DNA from 4 places in the Mesorhizobium sp. M0152 genome. Region 4 is predicted to be linked to each of the others. Evidence: riboswitches for the same ligand, from Rfam matches in the RefSeq annotation. Region 4 holds a riboswitch; each other region holds the start of a gene.
The links. Region 4 has a riboswitch for cobalamin ahead of NKJ26_RS30445 (ABC transporter substrate-binding protein). Riboswitches for the same ligand answer to the same signal wherever they lie in the genome.

Region 1 (3,216 bases), on a different contig from region 4:
CGAGACGAGCTTTATCCCTAATCATCATGGTGTCCAAAAGTCGGTGAGACGAGACCGTCGTTGGGGGACGCCTCAATCCGCATCCAGCGGTTCGGTGCCGACAGGCTTGCCGTCGCGCGACAGCCTTATCTTCTCGACCTTGTCCTCGGCGGACTTCAGCAGCCGGTCGCAATGCACCTTCAGCGCTTCGCCGCGCTCATAGATCCGGATCGACTGGTCGAGCGGCACGTCGCCGCGCTCGAGGTCATCGACGATCTTCTCCAGCGCCTCGAGTGCCTGTTCGAAGCTCATCGCCTTGACGTCTTCGTTGGTCGCATCAGCCATCATTCATCCTTTCATCAGTCGCCCGACATGGGCGGCGACCGAAAATGCCAATCCCTGCAGATCGTAGCCGCCCTCGAGCAGGCTGACGAGGCGGTTGCCGCTGTGGCGCGCGGCGCGCTGCATCAGTTGGCCGGTCGCCCAGTCGAAATCGTCCTCGGTCAGATTGATCTCGGCCAGCGGATCGCGATGGTGCGCGTCGAAACCGGCCGAAATGATGATCAGGTCGGGCGCGAAATTGTCTAGCGCCGGCAGGACGCGCGACAGAAAGGCATCGCGAAAGACCTCGCTGCCGGTCTGCGGCGCCAACGGGGCGTTGACGATGTTGCCGGCGCCGGTCTCGGTCTTCGCGCCGGTGCCGGGATAGAGCGGCATCTGGTGCGTCGAACAATAGAGCACCGACGGATCATCCCAGAAAATGTCCTGCGTGCCGTTGCCGTGGTGCACGTCCCAGTCGACGATGGCGACGCGCTCGATGCCATGCTTCTTCTGCGCATAGCGCGCCGCGATCGCAGCGGTATTGAACAGGCAGAACCCCATCGCGGTGGTTTTCTCGGCATGGTGGCCGGGCGGGCGGGCGGCGACGAAAACATTATCGGCGCGATCTGAAAAGACGTCGTCGACGGCAGCGTTGGCGGCGCCGATCGCGGTGATCGCCGCTTGCCAGCTCTTCGGGCTGGCGGTGGTGTCGGCATCGATGCGAGCTATGCCTTCGTCGGGAATGGCGGCGCGCACGCGCGCGACGAAGTCGGCGGGATGCGCGTAGAGGATGGTGGCCTCATCGCCTTGAGGCGCCTTGACGCGGTCGAGCGCGGCGAAGGCTTCGTCATCGAGCACCCGTTCGATGGCGCGCAAACGATCAGGCCGCTCGGGGTGGCCGGGTGGCGTGATGTGCTCGAGAAAGATCGGATGGGTGTAGAGACGGGTGGCCATGTTTTCTATCTAGTGCCCTGACGGCGCAATGGCCATGCGTTGCGGCTTGATGGCTGGGGAAATCGCACCTGCGTCCATTCTTGTCGCCAGGGCACGAATCGGGGTTAGCGGGTTCCTTCGGAGCGTTCGCCGGCGCGCTGGTTTGAGAACCATCAGACGAAAAACCCGCCTGTGCGGTGGGTCATTCGCGCAAATCAGCACCATGGACGAATATCTAGCATAGCGGCGGTCACGGTATCAAGGAAAAAATTCCTACCGTGAACAGCTGCCGGCGCACAAAAAGCTGTCGGCACGACGGCATTGGCCGCCGTCAGGCCTTTTGCCAAGCTGGGTTCGGAGCCCTGTTCATGTCGCCGAGGGGATTGGCGGCGCCGGCGCTTCGTCGTAAGGTCGCGGCCACTGCCTGGTGCCCGCGCAAGCGGGAGAATCGGGAACACGGTTGAACTCCGTGGCGTGCCCAACGCTGTAAGGGGGACCGCGCCGGCAAATGCCACTGTCGATGACGGGAAGGCACCGGACGCGGGTTGATCCCGAGCCAGAAGACCGGCCTGGCAGGCATCGTCATCCGCATGGTCAGGCGGCTGGCATCATAGCAATCGCAAGGGGACAAGCGATGCCGGACACCATGACCGCTCCTATGGGCGATGGATTTGACCAGATGGCGCGCGACGCGGTCTATCGCGCCATGTTCACGCGGCGCGACGTGCGCAGCCATTTCCTGCCCACAGCGCTCGACGACGAATTGCTGGCGCGGCTGCTGCTTGCCGCGCACCACGCGCCGTCGGTCGGCTTCATGCAGCCATGGAATTTCATCGTCATTCGCGATGCCGCACGACGGGCGGAGGTGCGCGACCTGTTCCTGGCGGCGCGCGAACAGGAATTGCCCGCCATCGCGGCAGAGCGGCAGGCGCTCTATCGCAAGCTCAAGCTGGAAGGCATCTGCGAAAGCGCGCTCAACATCTGCATCACCTGCGACCGCGAGCGCTCGAAGAACTCGCCGCTTGGGCGCTGGCACAATCCGGAGATGGATCTCTACAGCACGGTCTGCGCGGTGCAGAATTTCTGGCTGGCGGCGCGCGCCGAAGGCGTCGGCGTCGGCTGGGTCAGCATCATCGAGGCGCAGGCGCTGAAAAGCCTGCTGTCGATTCCCGAGCATGTGACGCCGGTCGCTTACCTCTGCGTCGGCCGCGTCTCGGAGTTCGCGCCAAGGCCGGATCTCGAAACGCATGGCTGGGGGCGGCGGCGGCCGCTGCCCGAATTGATCATGAGCGAGATTTTTGGCGGCCCAGGCGAGGCGCCGCTCAAATCCACCGTGGCGCGCCTCAACCCGGTTAGCCCCGCACCTGCGACCGCCAGCCCCGCGGATCAGGATGTCGCGCCGGCCGTGCCCCAGCGCGAGCCGCCGAAGGAGGCCAGCGCCTTGTCCTTGAGCTCCCTGAACTTCGACGACGCCTCGGCCAGCCGGTCGTCCCAGGCGGGGTCGGGCACCTGGCCCTCGATGGTCTTGAAATAGACCTGCATCAGGCAGGCGATGGCAAAGGGTTCGATGAAGGCCGCCTTGAAAGCCCAGGCGAAAACGATGGCGAGCACGAAAGCCCAGCCGGCGAGTTGGCCGGGCATCAGGAAAAGAATGGCGCCGGCCGGCGCCAGCATCAGCAGGAAAATCACGAAGGAGACGCCCCACATGATGACTGCCAGCCAGACGGCGTTCTTGACCATGGTCTTGCCGTTCTGGGCGTAGAGCACGACACCTTGCCTGGCCGTCTCGAACGGCGAGGACGAATTGAGGCGGATGTTGTAGCCGAGGATGATCTCGTCGACATAGGTCAGCGACAGGCGGACCACCGTGTTGAGGAAAGAGACCAAGCCGCTCAGGCCCGGAATAGGAAGGAAGGCGGCAACGCCGCCGAGCAAGCCGGTGATGGCGCGGATGGCGCCCTTGACCAGCTGGTCGATGACGAA
Region 2 (3,216 bases), on a different contig from region 4:
GCGAGGCGGAGGTCGTGGTGAGGATATGCATCGCGGCCCGTGCTTTGCGTCAGCCGGCGAGTATACGTTCGATCGCCGGGCGGTTCAGCCCCTTCAGGCCGATGACGACGAGGCGCGAGCGGCGATCATCCTGCGCCGTCCAGGCGCGGTCATAGTAATGGTTGACGCGCGGCCCGACGGCCTGCAGCAGCAACCGCATCGGCTTGCCGCCGACCTCGACGAAACCTTTTACGCGCAGCACGTTTTCTTCCTCGGCGGCGGTGGCGACGCGTTTTGCCAGCTCGTCCGGATCGGCGATCGAGGCAATGTCGACAATGAACGTGTCGAAGTCGTCGTGCTCATGGTCGAATGCGCCGTCATGATGGGACTTACGGTTCTCGATGTCGTCCTCGACGGCGAGACCGAGCCCGAGCAGTACGGAGGGATCGACCTTGCCCTGCGAAACCGGCACGATCTTCACGGCGCGGGCGGAGTGCTCGTTGATGATGGCATTGGCGCGGGCAGAACCGGCCTTATCCATCAGGTCGCTCTTCGACAGGATGATGAGGTCGGCGCAGACGATCTGGTCCTCGAACACTTCCTCGACCGGGTCGTCATGATCGAGCGTCTCATCCTTGGCGCGCTGCGCCTGAAGGGCGTCCATGTCGTTGGCGACGCGGCCTTCGGCCAGTGCCGGTCCGTCGACCACGGCAATGACGCCGTCGACAGTCACGCGGCTCTTCACCGTTGGCCATTGAAAAGCCTGGACCAGTGGCTTGGGCAGAGCGAGGCCGGAGGTTTCGATCAGGATATGGTCGACCTTCGGCGTCAGTGACAGGATCCGGTCGAGCGCCGGGACGAAATCGTCGGCGACGGTGCAGCAGATGCAGCCATTGGCCAGTTCGACGATGTTTTCCTCCGGGCAAGTGTCGATGCCGCAGCCCTTCAGGATCTCGCCGTCGATGCCGATGTCGCCGAATTCGTTGACGATGATGGCCAGCCGCTTGCCGCCGGCGTTTTCCAGGAGATGGCGGATCAGCGTCGTCTTGCCGGCGCCGAGAAAGCCGGTGACGACGGTGCAGGGAACGCGGGAGAAATTGGCGGCGGAAACTGGGACGGTCATGTCTGGTCCTTCAGCATGTCGAGGGGAGGAATGCGGGCGACGAGGCCGCGCTTGAGGCTATCGGGTCGGCCGCGCCATGGGATGAGGCCGTCCGTGGATGTGGCGAAGAGTTTTGCGCCGGTGACGAGATCGGCGCCGCTGGTCGCGGTCAGGTCGCCGAAGACGTAGCTCCAGCAGCCGTCGCGCAGGATGGCGGCGCTGAGCCGGCGCTTGCAATTGCCGAGGCATTCGACCGTGCGGATGCGGATAGTGTCACTGGCTGCAGCCTGGCGCGTATCTTCGGCCAAACGTTCGCCGGCACGGGGATGGGCGTCGGAACCGGTTTCGTCGCGGCAGGAGGCGCAGACGATCACGGTCACGCCCGTCAAGGCATCGCCATGACCCGACCTGATATCCGTTGTCTCAGCCGGAAAACCGCTGTCGCGTCCCAAATCTGGCTCCTTGCCCGGAAAACCCGCCAGGCGATCGGATTCTTGTACCTCAGACGGCAGGTCTCCTGGCTCGCGGGTCATCGCCTTGGGTAGCCGCCTTCCCGGGAACATCCCAGTGGCTTTCGGCCTTGGCTCTTCGCTTACAGTTGCGGGGACAGCCGCGGATTTGGGATTTTGTCCCGCACCGCATTCCCTCTTGGCTCCTCCCTTTGAAGAGAAGAGACCGTCTGACCGGATTTAGGCTTGTCGGGACAGCCGTGTCAACGCACGTCTACGACGCGGCAATGTCGGCGAGGGGCTGTCCGAGGTCGCCGGCCGGCGTCACTTCGATGCGTTCGAGCCCGAGCCAGCCTTGCATCTGCTTCAGCTCCTCGAACAGTTCGGCGGCAGTCCCGGCCGGCGCGCCGGGCTCGGCATAGGCGGCGTGGACGCGCAACACGCTGGCCGGCCGGTCTGCCTTGAGGTCGACACGCGCCACGATCCTGTCGCCGAGCAGGAACGGCAGGACGTAGTAGCCATACTGGCGCTTTTCGGCCGGCGTGTAGATCTCGATGCGGTAGTGGAAATCGAACAGCCGCTCCGAGCGCGACCGTTCGAAGACGACCGGATCGAACGGCGCCAGCAAGGCGCGGGCTTCGATCTTGCGCGGCAGGCGAGCGTCCTTATGGAGATAGGCCGGCTTGTCCCAACCTTCGACGCGCACCGGCAGCAATTCGCCTGTTTCAACCAGTTCCTCCAGCCGGCCTTTCATGTCGGCGGGAGACAGCCGGAAATAATCGCGCAGGTCGCCGGACGTTGCCACGCCGTGGGCGCGGGCGGAGATGCGCAGCAATTCGCGGTGCGCGTCCTCGGCGGCAGGCACCGGCAGGTCGAGGATCGCCTGCGGCAGCACGCGCTCGGGGAGATCGTAGAAGCGCTCGAAACCGCGGCGGTGCGCCGTGGTGATGCGCCCGGCCCAGAACAGCCATTCGAACGCATGCTTGGCATGACTCCAGCCCCACCAGCCGCCCGAGCCCTTCTGGCCTTCCAGCGCCGAGGCGGCGATCGGCCCGCGCTCGGCGACCTCGCGGTAGATCTCTTCGATATAGGCGGCGTGCTCGCGGCCCCATTTGGCGAGGCCCAGGTACATTTCATCGCCGCGTTCGGCGCGCTCCATGCGCCAGCGCATCAGCGGGTATGTCTGGACCGGCAGGAAGGAGGCCTCGTGCGCCCAATATTCGAACACCGTGCGCTTGCGCGTCACCGCGGCGTTGTCGAGCAAAGCAAAGGGGTAGGCGCCAAGGCGCGAATAGAGCGGCATATAATGAGCGCGCACCACCGCGCTGACGGAATCGATCTGCAGCAGGCCGGTGCGGGAAAGCACGCGGGCGAAGTGGCGGCGGTCGGGCGTTCCGGCAGGGCGGGGATCGGTGAACCCTTGAGCGGCGAGCGCGATGCGCCGGGCCGTGGCAAGCGAGATTTTTTCCTTCATCCTCAGGCGACTCTGATGGGGTTGGAGCGGGGCAGGGCTGTGATTCCGCGGGATGCTAGCAGGGTTTTGGCGGCATATATGTCAGGAGAGAAAAGTGGAGTAAAAAGCGAAGGAAATCAAACAGGAGCGGATCGGACCAGTTTTCCTCGATATGCCATCCAGCACCGTGTTTTGAACAAGGTTTGACTTGCTTCGCTGGAAGTGCTGCGCTA
Region 3 (3,216 bases), on a different contig from region 4:
CGTCCAGCCCGATCTCTTCCTGCCAGCGAATTGCAGCCTCGATCTCCTTCTTCAGGAACGTCTCGTAGTCGACATAGCTCAGCTGGCCCTTCGCATGAGCGGCCCGCGCCTTGCGTACCTGCGGCGTCTGCGGGAAGGACCCGATGGTCGTCGTCGGGAACGGCGGCAGCCCGAGTGAGCCGGCTTGGACTCTGGAGCGCTCGGCAAAAGCGCTCTCTCGTCGCTTCATGCTATCGTCAATGCTGGCGATCCGCCCCTGAACAAGCGGGTCATGGATCCTCGTGGATGTCACGCGCGTGGCGGCAGCCTCGGCAGACGCTTTCAACGCGCCAGCCACCGCATCTCTGCCTTGGGACAGGGCCCGGGCCAGCAACACCAATTCGTCGGTCTTCTGGGCCGCGAAGGCGAGCCACGAGCTGATGTCGGCGTCGAGTTCCGTCTCCATGCGCAGGTCGATCGGCACATGCAGCATCGAGCAAGAAGGCGCGATCTCGACGCGGTCCAAGGGCCAGCCGGCGACGATCGATTTGATGCGGTCGAGAATGGCGGGCAGGTTCGCACGCCAGACGTTGCGGCCATCGATCAAGCCAAGCGAGAGCACCAGATCCTTCGGAGCGAGCCGACCCACCGTTTCCAGCTGCTCGGGAGCGCGCACGAGATCAATATGCAGCCCAGCCAGGGGCAGAGAAACCGCGGTTTCGAGATTGTTTCCCAGCGGCCCGAAATACGTAGCCAGCATGATCTTCAGCTCGGGCGCGGCTTTCGACAGCTGTCCATAGGCGAATTCGAACGCAGCTCGTTCGTTCGGGTTCAGATCGAGGACAAGCGCTGGCTCATCGATCTGCACCCAGTCGGCTCCCGACAGCTTCAGCCTCTGCAGAAGTTGCTCGTAGACGGGCAGCAGCCGCGATAGGAGCGCGATGGGACCGAACCCTTCGGCAGGCGATTTCGCCAGCTTGAGGAAGGTGATGGGTCCAAGGATGACTGGGCGTGTGTGAATGCCGAGAGCTTTAGCCTCGAGGAAGTAATCGACCGGTTTCGTTGACGAGAGGGCGAACGTCTGATCATCGTCGAGTTCCGGCACAATGTAGTGATAGTTGGTGTCAAACCACTTGGTCATTTCCATCGCGGTTACATCAGGCCCATGAGCCGCCTGCTGGTGACCAGCGTGTCCACAACCCTCCGTCTGACCCTGGTTGCCGCGCGCCATTGCGAAGTAGATGTCAAGTGGGACCTCGCCGCTATTCCAGCCGTAACGGGATGGAACGGCGCCGACCATGGCTGCGGTGTCGAGCACATGGTCGTATAGCGAGAAGTCGTTCGACGGGATTTTCGACACGCCGCGATCGTGCTGCTCCTCCCAGCTAGCGGCACGGAGCGCCTTCGCCGTCCTGAGAAGGGCGGCGGCGGAAGATTTTCCGGACCAGTACCTTTCAAGCGCGAATTTCAGTTCTCGCCGACGACCGATGCGCGGCACGCCGAGCGTTGCTACAGGAATTTGCTGAGAGACAGTCATGTCATACCCCGATGGTTGGGGCGTCGGTGACAAGGAAGGCGCTAGCAGGCCGGCACCAACGCCGGGTTGCAGCGGCCACCGAGACACCCCGCCCGTGGACGTAATTCGCCGTGGCAGGTCTCCTGGCTCGCGGGGTCATAGCCTCTACCCGTCTTCCCGAGGGTATTCGCCTCAGTGACATGAGTGGGGTTGGCTCGCCGCTAACAGTTGCGGGGGCAGCGCCGGCATCGCACCGGCTTCCCTCTTAGCTCCGCTCCGGCAGCGCCGTGCGGAGAACCACAACCCGCAGACAATCACAGCGGTCCGCACTTTGTCAATATCGCATAACGAAATGTTTATGTCGTTATGTATTCGCTCTTTTACACCTTGTCTTCATTCTGAAATATTCAGTCCGCCCATTGCCGTCGCTGGCACCCCCGCCACCATTGTTCATAATGGTTTCCTGTCAGGCTGCGACATTCCTCACCGTTCATCCATGAAGGATTTCGGACAAGATGGATGGGAGTGACAACGTGGTCGAATGCAGAAGATGGCATTGGTGGCGATGTTTAACGATGCAATCGTGGGCCGAAAGTGATGCGTGCATGGCAGAAGCGGTTGTCTCGAAGTGAACGCCAAACCATGGTGCGGGGGGAAATGGCACGCCAGGTCGTGACCACGACCCCTGGTGACTAGGCAATCGGTGGTAACTGCGCTCGGCGGCAAGAGACCACACTGGCCGGGGCCCGGTCCAAAGAGCAAGGCACGACTGTGTCCCGATAAGCTTTTTAAGCGTCATTCAGGCGGTAAGTATAAGTATCTCATCTCAAAGCGCTAGGCAGTCGAGGGACGCGGAATTGCGGCAAAGCTCGCGTGCTTCATATTCTGCATCATATGGTCGGCAGGACCCAGTTTTTATCCAGTGCACGCATCAGCGCGGTGTGCAATTCGGGCTCGGTCCGAAGGAAGGCATTTAGGCCTCGCTCATCCAGCCCAAGCCGAGATAGTGGAAGTGGTCCGCAGGCACGGTAATCCGGCTCTTGTCCAGTTGCCGAACGAAGTCCGCTGACCAATGGTGGATTGTATACGCCTCAAGTTTATCCATCATCCCCCGCCAGCGTTGGATGCGTTCTTCGCGCGGCATGCTGGCCGCTCTTGAGATCGCTGCAGCTATCTCATCGGGGAGCCTCGGATCTACCAGCAGGGCGTCCTCACCGAAGTCTTCGGCCGCGCCGGCCAACTTCGATAACACCAGAACGCCAGGTCTGGCCGCCGTCGATGACGATGCGCTCCGGCCGGCCATGGCGCGTCAGCACCTTGCGGAGGAAGCGTTGGGCCGCCACCAGGTCACGGTTCTCGCTAAAGAAGAACTCGACCGTGTCGCCGAGGATGTCGATAGCGCGGTAGAGATACATCCATGGCCGCGGACCTTGATGTACGTCTCGTCCATATGCCACTTGCTGCCGACCACACGCTTGCGCCGGTTGAAGCGCTCCAGCAGCTGCGGCGAGAAGTGGGCGACCCAGCGATGCACAGTGGAGTGGTCGACCTTCAACGCGTTCGGCCATCATCTCTTCCAGATCGCGCAGGCTCAGAGTGTAGGCCAGGTACCAGCGCACGCACAGCAGGATCACCGACTGGTCGAAATGGCGGCCCTTGGACATCACGTGCTCCTCCACAGCTGAGGCGTTTTTCTTGCCATGCTCCGCTTACGGAAAGGT
Region 4 (3,216 bases):
CGGCACGCCGAGAGACGACGCCGATTCCGCTCCGAATGCGAAAGCGTCGAGGGCGCGCGCAAACCAGATGCAGGCGGCCAATCCGACCAGCGCAATCGGCACCGCCAGCCAGACATCCGGCCACCGGGCGCCGCTCAGGTTGCCGAGCAGCCAGAACATGATGCCGCGCGCCTGTTCGGCATTGGCGGATTTGGTTATGATGAAGGATGTCAGCGCATTGAAGAGCTGCGATCCGGCGATGCCCGCAAGGACGATCTGACCGGTACCGTGACGCGTCACGCTGCCGCCGGCCGCCCGCGCCAGCATCGCCACCAGGGTGAAGGCCGCAACAGCGCCGACAAAGGCGCCGAGCGACATCGAAATCGCGCCGGCGCCCAGGCCGGCGACCGTCACCGCAACCGCGCCGGTCGAGGCTCCTGCGGAAATCCCCAGCAGGTACGGGTCAGCAAGTGCATTCCGCAGCAGCGACTGCAACACCATGCCCGAGATTGCCAGACCCGATCCGCAACAGGCCGCGATGATCGCGCGCGGCAGGCGATAGTTCCAAATGATCCCCATGTCGATCGGGTCGAGTACGTATGCCGAACCAAGGATCTTGTTGACCAAAATCTGTACGACGGTCGAGACAGGGATCGGCGTCTCGCCGATGCAGGTGCCGGCAAGCACCGCCGCGAGGAGCGCCGCGAAGCAGAGCGTCCCCCGGCCGAGCCGGGAGACGTAGATCGCTTGCGAGGCGGTCAGGCTCACTGGGCCAGTCCGGAATCCTTGAGCGACTTTGACAGCACCTCGATGCCGGCGATGGTGCGGATGGTCGCGTCCATGGCGTGCGCGTCCATGACGACGATGCGGTTGTTCTTCACCGCCTCCATCTGGCTGGCGACCGGATCGGTCTTGAGGAACTCCAGCTTCTTCTCATAGTCGTCAGCGGGGAAGCGCCGGCGATCCATCTTGGCGATCACGATCAACGTCGGGTTGGCCTTGGCGATGGTCTCCCAGCCGACCACCGGCCACTCCTCGTCGGACTCGATGATGTTCTTGATGCCGAGCTTGTCCATCATGTAGGCGGGAGCGCCCTTGCGTCCCGCCACATAGGGATCGATGTCCATCTCGGCGCTGGAGAACCAGAACACGGCCGAGACGTCCTTGAGGTTGAGCGCCTTCGCTTCCGCAATCGCCTTGTCTTCGCGTTCGGTCAGGCTGGCGACGAGTTGCTCGCCCTTGTCCTGGATGTCGAAAATCTGCGCCAGTTCTCGCGCGCCCTGATGGATGGACGCAGTCGAGAAGAGCTCGCTGCGCGTCCCGTCGACGCCGACCGTGTTGTCCTTCGCCACGCAGTCGGCCGGCAGCACATAGGTCGGGATACCGACATCGTGGAACTGCGTGCGCGTGGCGACGATGCCGTCCGGTCCGACGTGCCAAATGAATTGCACGGTTACCAGTTCCGGCTTCTTGGCAACGACGCTTTCGAAGCTCGGATCGTTGTCGGCCAGGCGTTCGACCTTGTCGTTGACCTCTTTGAACTCCGGCAGCACCTCGTTGAACCAGACCGTGGTGCCGGTAACCTTGTCGCCGAGGCCGAGCGAATAGAGCACCTCGGTCGCCGCCTGTCCGACCGTGACAGTCGAGGCGGGCGCCTTCTGGAAGGTCAGCGTTTCGCCGCAGTTCTCGAGGGTCAGCGGATATTTGGTCGGTTCGGCCCCGGCGGCGGCCGTGAAGAATACAAAGCTAGAGGCAGCGAGTGCCAGGCGTGAAACAGTCATGGCGCGAAGATCTCCGATCGGTTGATGGCGGGGATCGGAGGACTGGGGCCAGGACGACAATGATCGAGCTCATGCCCGTAAGGACATGATGCGGCTGCACCTCAGGTGTGGCTAACGACATCGACAACCTCCCCGGACAACCCCGCCCGGCGCGTTCAGTTACAGACGTAGGTAGGTCTCCTGACTGACGGGTCATCGTCCGTCTCGGCCTTCCCGGGGGCTAATCCCAGTGGCATGATCGAGATGGACTCGCCGCCTACAGTTGCGGGGGCAGTTTCGTTTCGCGGCCGAAGAAGACCGCGCCGAATTCCCTGTTATTTCCTTGCGGAAACCGACACTCCCTCGTAGCCAATCGCGCTGCCTTGATCAAGCGGCCATGGCCATATCTAGATTTGAGCTATGTTGCCCTTTGCGATGCGTGTCGCCGCATTGAAGCAGAAAGGATCGGCCAGCTCATCGAATGCCGGATAGGGCTGCGATGATGGCGTCGAGCCCATCCGTCAGTGCCGCAGGCCCTGGCTGCAGTATGAGCGGAGACTTGATCTCGACGATGCGATTGTCGCGCACGGCAGGAATCCGGTCCCAGCCCGGCCGCGCTCTGATCCTCTCCGCCACAACCCGCTTGCCGCCCCAGGAAGCCAGGACAATGTCGGGCTGAGCAGCAATAACCTCTTCTGGCGTGACGACCCGGTCCTTGGCCGCCTTGGCTTTCGTTTTTTGCGGGAAGATATCATCGCCGCCAGCGACTTCGATCAGTTCCGAGACCCAGCCGATGCCGCTGATGAGCGGCTCGTCCCATTCCTCGAAATAGACCCGCGGCCGCTTCCTGCCCCTGGTGGCGGATCTGATGTGCTCAAGGCGTTGGTCGTAGCCTACCGCCAAGCGATCCGGCCGCGCAACAACAGCACCGCACCTGTGGCGAGGGCAGCCGCGATGCCGATAGCTGCACCCCAGGCGAAGCTGTCCCATGTCGTCGGATAGCCGAGAAACACGTAGCCGACCGCCTGATTTGCCAACCACGCGATGCTGGTCAGCAGCAGCGCTCCCCGGCGGGACATGTTGGCGCCGGCAACCGTCGCGATTGCCGCAAACGGCGTGGCGCAGGCGAGCGCGAGGCTGAAGACAATGCTCAGAGCAACGACAAGAACCACCCAAACGCTCTGGCGTGCGCTGGTCGAGCTGTCATGTATCGTGGTGGTGGTTCTCATGATCGCAGATCATAATGCGGAGCGCCGGGCGCTTCAACGTCGTCAATGCGAAGAACCGGACGATGACGTACCGCGGCTCATCAAAACGGTGTCCATGATCCAGCCTTTGCCGGCCCGCGCCTCTTCGCGGATACGCTCGATATCGTCGATCACCTCCTTGAGCTTTCCCGCGACCAGTACTTCGTCGGGCATGCCGACGTAAGCTCCCCAGTAAATGTCGAGATCACCGTCGACGGCGCGGAGCGCTT

Region 1: it holds a riboswitch for cobalamin, as region 4 does, so the genes downstream of both, bluB (5,6-dimethylbenzimidazole synthase) here and NKJ26_RS30445 (ABC transporter substrate-binding protein) in region 4, are expected to answer to the same signal.
Region 2: it holds a riboswitch for cobalamin, as region 4 does, so the genes downstream of both, NKJ26_RS24100 (DUF1636 family protein) here and NKJ26_RS30445 (ABC transporter substrate-binding protein) in region 4, are expected to answer to the same signal.
Region 3: it holds a riboswitch for cobalamin, as region 4 does, so the genes downstream of both, metE (5-methyltetrahydropteroyltriglutamate--homocysteine S-methyltransferase) here and NKJ26_RS30445 (ABC transporter substrate-binding protein) in region 4, are expected to answer to the same signal.

Annotation. Positions count from the first base shown of each region.
Region 1 is NZ_JAMYTH010000002.1:34,722-37,937, reverse strand. Features, by position in the region: gene NKJ26_RS02355 (exodeoxyribonuclease VII small subunit) at 73-324, opposite strand; gene NKJ26_RS02350 (histone deacetylase family protein) at 328-1,254, opposite strand; cobalamin riboswitch at 1,642-1,820, shown strand; partial or broken gene bluB (5,6-dimethylbenzimidazole synthase) at 1,868-2,536, shown strand; gene NKJ26_RS02340 (hypothetical protein) at 2,620-3,216, opposite strand, start outside.
Region 2 is NZ_JAMYTH010000028.1:47,170-50,385, reverse strand. Features, by position in the region: gene NKJ26_RS24110 (cobaltochelatase subunit CobN) at 1-31, opposite strand, end outside; gene cobW (cobalamin biosynthesis protein CobW) at 50-1,102, opposite strand; gene NKJ26_RS24100 (DUF1636 family protein) at 1,099-1,533, opposite strand; cobalamin riboswitch at 1,572-1,776, opposite strand; gene NKJ26_RS24095 (winged helix-turn-helix domain-containing protein) at 1,805-3,004, opposite strand.
Region 3 is NZ_JAMYTH010000044.1:19,173-22,388, forward strand. Features, by position in the region: gene metE (5-methyltetrahydropteroyltriglutamate--homocysteine S-methyltransferase) at 1-1,516, opposite strand, end outside; cobalamin riboswitch at 1,612-1,812, opposite strand; gene NKJ26_RS28645 (trehalose-6-phosphate synthase) at 2,469-2,798, opposite strand; partial or broken gene NKJ26_RS28650 (IS6 family transposase) at 2,719-3,159, opposite strand.
Region 4 is NZ_JAMYTH010000055.1:4,727-7,942, forward strand. Features, by position in the region: gene NKJ26_RS30440 (FecCD family ABC transporter permease) at 1-747, opposite strand, end outside; gene NKJ26_RS30445 (ABC transporter substrate-binding protein) at 744-1,760, opposite strand; cobalamin riboswitch at 1,914-2,111, opposite strand; partial or broken gene NKJ26_RS30450 (ABC transporter substrate-binding protein) at 2,214-2,669, opposite strand; gene NKJ26_RS30455 (hypothetical protein) at 2,633-2,968, opposite strand; partial or broken gene cobF (precorrin-6A synthase (deacetylating)) at 3,011-3,216, opposite strand, start outside.